DNA from 2 places in the Vibrio frigidus genome. Region 2 is predicted to be linked to the other one. Evidence: riboswitches for the same ligand, from Rfam matches in the RefSeq annotation. Region 2 holds a riboswitch; the other holds the start of a gene.
The links. Region 2 has a riboswitch for cobalamin ahead of AACW90_RS21895 (TonB-dependent receptor domain-containing protein). Riboswitches for the same ligand answer to the same signal wherever they lie in the genome.
Positions count from the first base shown of each region.

Region 1 (3,426 bases), on a different contig from region 2:
CTGTGCCACCATTCCAGCACGCTCTCTGCCATGGCAGGAGAGAAATTGAGCCGTCGACCACGATAATCCCAAACGAGAGAATGCAAGTTGGGCCGAACTTTGGGTCGGAATGAACAGAAGTTCTTCAGCCGGTAACCTTTTTAGTAAGGTTGTTCCGATGCCAAAAAAAAGAGGGTCACCGGAAGCGAGAACCACAACATCCCCTTCTTCAGACGCATCAATCACCTTATTTAACCAGACAGAAAAACCTTCGGTCATATCGAGAAAATCACCATCGAATTGAGGAAACCATGCCATATGGCGAGGATGGCCTGCCACAACTCTGGCTTTCGACACGGCATTTACTGCCCTGCTGGTTAAGCTCATACACCCATCTTCAGCAACACCAATTACCGTAATACTTGCCATAGGTTTATACCGTTTGATAGAGAAGGGCGTGAATAGTTGACACCACAATAGGGCTGCCGCCTTTGCGGCCGACGCTCGCAATATAAGGTATCTTATTCTGGTCAATGAGAGCCTGTTTGGACTCTTTAGCTTTAACAAACCCAACTGGGATACCAACGATTAGCGCCGGTTTTATCTCCTCAGCTTCCACCATTCTTAGTACTTCAAACAGCGCAGTAGGTGCATTACCAATGCCAATTATCGCACCGTCTAGTAAGCCCAGATCTCGTGCTCGACGCATAGCCCAAATAGCTCTAGTTTCACCCTTCGCTTTTGCAATGGTGATTACCGCTTTATCACTGATAAAACAGTGGGTATCATTTTTATATACCGATAATCGTTGGGCACTTAAGCCACTGGTGATCATCGTCACATCACTAATAATTGGACAACCCGCTTTTAGTGCTTCAATTCCTGCTTCGACCGCCCCGTCACTAAACCGAAACAACTGAGCAAACTCGAAATCACCCGTGGTATGAATTGCCCTTCGCACAACTGGCCACTGCTTCTCGTCAAACTGGTGGCCACCGTGAAATTGGTGGACCTCTTGATCGATAATAGAGAACGAATCATTCTCGATTACCTGCCCTTGTTGGGTCATCTGTTTCATTGTGTCCATGTCTTTTCACCTGAAATTTGGTCAATAGGTTTGGTTGGGTTTGATATAGCATTCACATCGGAATATCGGGCTAAGGGTTTGCCATCGAAATCGATTAGAACGACATCGATATCCAATTCATTTGTTACATAACGGTCCGCATGAATTTTTGCCTCCTGACACAAGCGCTCAAGAAACAACTCTGGTCGGTCTTCTCTAACTAGCTCTAATACATGGCGTCCCGTGTTGGCCGCATAGATTTTATCGCATAAGAGAGGGGATACTTTTGCCTCTCTGGCAAGCTTGCTAAGATGTGTAAAGTCGATAGCATGACCAGATACATGAGTCATCATTCGACCGGAAATTAATTTGCCTAACTTACCAATCATCACCACCAAGGTAACGCGCTTTACGTGAAAGCGTTTCGCCGCTCTTAACCCAACGCCAATAAAATCGCCGGCCTGAATAAACGCCAATTCCGTCAGTTCTGGCCATTGCTTGATCGCCGATTTTTCTGAACGGCTGCCCGTGGTCAAAATAACGTGCTCTAGACCATTGCTTTTCGCAACCTGAACTGACTGTCTCACTGACGCCGCATAAGCAGATGTAGAGAACGGCTTAACCGTTCCACGCGTGCCCAAAATAGAGATTCCACCAATCAAACCTAGCCTTTCACTGATGGTCTGTTTCGCGGCTTCTACTCCTCCGGGAGCCGAAATAGTAAGTTCAAGCCCAGAATATGGTTCGCCTAAAGCATTATTGCTGTTTGGTGAAAATGTTAACGTTGAATGATCCCACTCTAGCTGCACCATTTCGAGGATATTGGCCCTAGGTATCGGATTGATAGCGGGTTCACCGACCGGAAGTTCAAGCCCCGGAAGCGTCACAGTCGCGATCCCTTCCCCACCTTTGAGCTGAATTCCAGGGTGCCGGCTCCACTTAGCTGTACACTGAATCTCTAGGCCATGGGTACAGTCGGGGTCATCTCCCCCGTCCTTAATAATACCGGCAAGTACTTGCTCGGTTTGTCGTTCAACGATTCGTTCTAAACGAACCAGTTGAAATGTCACCAAGTCTCGATTGGGAAGTTGAATGTCTATTTGAGAGAACGGCTTATCCGAAATTAGCATCCGCACAGCCGCGCGAGCCGCCGCCGCCGCACAAGCCCCTGTGGTATAGCCCCAGCGCAGCTCTTTATTGCTTTTCGAACGCTTTAATTTACCCACTAACAGAAACTCCGGCACGATCGGGATAGTTATATATAATCAAACATTAATGCGGCCGAAATCGAAATACAATGACTCTGAGTGATCCCGCCCAGGCTGTTTGATTGTTGGTTATTTAGCAGGTTCTGACTTACGAAATATATATTCAATCACACAAGATTACATATTTCGTTCACAGTTGCGGGTACAGTTCAGGGATTTAACCTGATTCACTTTATAAAATAGCACTCAGAAGATATAAACGAGCACCACCTATCACTAAATATTCCCAAAGTCTCTCATACAGCATCGATAATAAAATTGATAAATATCAATTTAGATTAAATGATAGAATCATAACCATGAAAAATATCAGTAATTGATATGAAGGTCTTTTAATAGAAAAATATAACTTACTAATATTATTGAATTAAAATGTGATATGTGCGCACCGAAAGAATTTTACTATTAAATATTTCGACGAAAAACAGTGACGTATATCTCATAAAAAAGAATATTGCGATTATAAAATCGGCGAATGGCATCTTTTTATCCTAAATGGGATGGTATTTACCATAACTGACAATTTACACACAAAGTCATTGCTTAATTGGACATGAATAAATAGTGGTATGGTTCTTTTTATTTATATGTTGTAAAAATAAACATCTTTATATTTGTTGATGTTAATCACTATTATAATTGATGTTTTTAAGGCAATATGATTGTCATTCAGGTGTAATATTTATTAAATTGACCTGAGCACAGAATAATGGACATCATTCAATGCCCATTATTCTGTGTTTAGGTTAAATAGCACTTAAAAGGGAATCAAGTTAGACGCTTGAGCTGTGCCCGCAACTGTAATTGGAGAGTCGGCAGACATTAGTCCACTGGATAACATCCGGGAAGGCGCGCTGCCAGATGTTGACCCAAAAGCCAGGAGACCTGCCTGAATAATAATAAAAACTCTAACACTAGAGTTTGTAAAGGCGAGCGGGTTACTCGTGGTTTACTGGCCTATTTATGGCCGGTCCCGATATTCAATCCTGTAAGCCAAAAATAATGGTCACACGAACCCCATCAATAGACCCACCATATGATGGAAAGGACGTTGTACTTAAACTTACGGAATATAATAATGTCAAATACTAAACGTTTTAATTATATGTTTAA
Region 1 is NZ_JBCDMC010000009.1:200,092-203,517, reverse strand. Features, by position in the region: gene cbiE (precorrin-6y C5,15-methyltransferase (decarboxylating) subunit CbiE) at 1-408, opposite strand, end outside; gene AACW90_RS16765 (precorrin-8X methylmutase) at 413-1,066, opposite strand; gene AACW90_RS16760 (cobalt-precorrin-5B (C(1))-methyltransferase) at 1,054-2,271, opposite strand; cobalamin riboswitch at 2,372-2,539, opposite strand; cobalamin riboswitch at 3,040-3,220, shown strand; gene AACW90_RS16755 (sirohydrochlorin cobaltochelatase) at 3,392-3,426, shown strand, end outside.
Region 1: another riboswitch for cobalamin. It lies ahead of AACW90_RS16760 (cobalt-precorrin-5B (C(1))-methyltransferase); the one in region 2 lies ahead of AACW90_RS21895 (TonB-dependent receptor domain-containing protein).

Region 2 (3,426 bases):
TGCTTTTGGTTATTCAGCATTTATAAAAGCTCAGTATCCGGGGGCGGGATCGAATTTTTTCGCCATTATAGTGACGTTGTTGTTACTGTTATGGGTAGGAAAAAAACTAGGTTTCATAGCAAAGGGTGAGTAACTAGTTAGGAATTAAAAAAACGAGCGATATGCTCGTTTTTTTAATTTTCTTTATTTGCGCTTTTCTAAAAGAACACCGGCTTCCATATGGTGGGTGTAAGGAAATTGGTCAAATAGAGCGAATCTGATAATTTTGTGAGTGATAGATAATAATTCGAGATTTTCTTTGAGCGTTTCAGGGTTGCAAGATATATATAAAATACGTTCATAACCCTGAACCATTTTACAAGTGTCTTCGTCCATGCCGGATCTTGGTGGATCGACAAAAATAGTGTTGCAGTTGTAGCTAGTTAGGTCAATATTCGCTTGTTTTAATCGTCGAAACTCCCGTTTACCATCCATCGCTTCGGTAAACTCCTCAGCGGACATACGGATAATTTGGACATTATCTATCTTATTTACTGCGATATTGTATTGAGCAGAAACTACTGATGGCATAGCGACTTCGGTTGCGAGTACGCGTTCAAAATTTTGAGCAAGGGCTAATGAAAAGTTACCGTTACCACAATAAAGTTCCAATAAATCACCGCTACTTTTTTTCGTACAATTTACCGCCCACTCCAGCATTTTCTGAGCAACAATACCGTTCGGTTGAGTAAAGCTATTTTCTACTTGTTGATAGATATAGGTACGGCCATGAACATTTAATTTCTCAATCACATAATCACGTTCGAGCACTATTTTCATTTTTCTTGCTCGTCCGATAATATTGAGATTGAAGCCTTTATTATTAAGCAATATCCTCAATGCTTTTGCTTCTTCAGTCCATTTATCATCAAGCTGACGGTGGTAAAGAAGAGAAACAAGCACTTCGCCATTTAAGGTTGACAGAAAATCAACTTGAAACAGTTTTTTCCGAAGGTCATCGTTGTTTTTGATCGAATCAATAAGAAGTGGCATCAACTCATTAATTACGTTGCTTGCCGCAGGGAATTGGTCAACGCGAATTTTCTCACGAGTTCCTTGATTAAACATTATGTAATAAAGAGCTTCGCCTTCGTGCCAAACGCGAAATTCGGCTCTCATACGATAATTTTGCTCAGCAGATTCAAATATTTCCAACTCAGGTACATCATATTCAACAAACATTTCGTTGAGACGATTCGCCTTCTCTTTCAGCTGTTCGTGGTAGCGATTAGAGTTTATTTCTAGGTTTGCCATAGATATGCCTTTAACTTTACACAAGGAGCGCAGATTTTATTCAATCCGGCTTGGTTGTCCAGTACTGATATGAATAAGTTTCATGTAGAAACGTTAATTTTTCCACTAGACAAGAGATATATTGATAATTAGTATCCGTTTTAGAGCTGGTGGCAATTGAAACTATAAATTGCCTGAAATGGGAATCTGGTGAAAATCCAGAACTGACGCGCAGCGGTAAAAGAGAACGAACATCTACGGTGAAAACCACACACTGCTACATCCAATGATGAGTGGGAAGTGAGATGCTAGGCGACCAATTAATATTATCATAGGTCATGCTCTTAAGTCCGAATACCTGCCAGCAAGTAAATGAACTTTCTCATTTACTAGGACTTACGCGAACAGGATTATTAATGAACAAATCAATAATAGCGGCCGCAGTGGCATCGCTAGTTTCTGCATCTCCACTCTCTTTTGCACAATCTTCTTCTGATATCGAAACTGTCATTGTTACGGCCAACCGTTTTGAACAGGCGGAGAGTTCGGCTCTGGCTTCAATAACGGTTATTGATAGAGAACGAATAGAAGCTACGCAAGCTACCACTGCATTAGAGTTACTGAAGAGCGTTCCTGGAATTACGGTTAATACTTTAGGGAACAAAGGAAATGCTTCTTCTATATATATCCGTGGAACGAAATCTAAGCATGCCCTTGTTTTGGTTGATGGCGTTAGAATTAATTCTCCAACGTTGGGGGCGGCGTCCATCGGACTAATCCCTGCTTTTGCTATCCAGAGCATTGAGATAGTGAGAGGCCCAAGGGCTTCTGTTTATGGATCTGATGCTATTGGTGGAGTGATCGCGATAAGCACTATATCTTCAGAAGAAACTCATGAGTTGAGAGTAGGTTATGGAAGCGAAGATCATGGACAGGTTGGTTGGCGGTCATCAGGTAATATTTCAGAAAATACTCAAGGTTCTTTTGTAGTAAACAAAGAACAAAGCGACGGTTACAAAATTTATGAATTGGCCGCGGATGGTGAAGAGTTTGGCTATTCAGCCCAAACAGCATTCGGTCACATTAATCACCAACTAAATGAAGAATGGTCTTTGATGTTCAGTGGATATGATAAATCGTCAGATTTCGAATACGCAGGTCAATATGACGGTTCGAAAAATCAACAAGACGATGAGTTCTATAGATTGTCCAGTGGTGTTATATATGAAAAAGAGGATTATCTTTCTAATCTGCAGTTTTTTTTGGGTAAGAGTTATCAAGCAACGGGTGATGCTGAAGGACAAAATGCGAAAGGAACAATAACTTCTCGTCGCAATGGTGTTTCCTGGATAAATACCTATTTGGCTCTTAATAATATCGTTCTTAATGCAGGATTAGATTATTACAAAGAGAGTGCTGATAGAGGAGGCTCAAATACAGATAATTACGAAAAACTAGATAAAGAAAACAAAGCGGCATTCTTGACCTCTAGTTTTGTATTTGATCCACTAAGCTTAGAATTGAGTTTGAGACATGATGACGATAGTGCATTTGGTGGAAAGACAACTTGGAATGCGGCAGCAGGATATCAAATCTCGAAATCACTGCAAATAGTATCTTCTATTGGTAGTGCATTTAAAGCGCCAACATTTAACGACTTGTATTGGCCTGAATCTGCTTATGATAAAGGTAACCCAAATTTAAAACCGGAAGAATCGGAGTCAGCGGAAGTTGGCCTTCGAGGCAACTACGATGTTTTAAATTGGAGCATTACGGCATATAAAACAGAAATCGAAAACCTTATAAATTGGGCTCAAGAGAATGGAAGCGGAAAATGGACACCTTCAAATGTTGATGATGCAACAATAGAAGGCATTGAAGTCGCAATTGATTTCTATACGGGACCAATCAATCATGAACTTGTTGCGGAATGGATGGATTCAGAAGATAAAAGTACAGGAGATGCTTTAGTTCGTATCCCTGAGAATAAATTTGCTTGGAATATGATGTATTTTTATGAAAGTTTCGATCTGAGTGTGTCGACGTTATATACAGGAGAAAGAGCAGACAATTCTGACAAGGAACTTGATGCTTATACTGTTGTTGATTTAGGTATAGGTTATTTGGCGACGAGTTCTCTTAAATTAGGATTGC
Region 2 is NZ_JBCDMC010000020.1:43,596-47,021, forward strand. Features, by position in the region: gene AACW90_RS21885 (YijD family membrane protein) at 1-133, shown strand, start outside; gene trmA (tRNA (uridine(54)-C5)-methyltransferase TrmA) at 184-1,293, opposite strand; cobalamin riboswitch at 1,424-1,652, shown strand; gene AACW90_RS21895 (TonB-dependent receptor domain-containing protein) at 1,689-3,426, shown strand, end outside.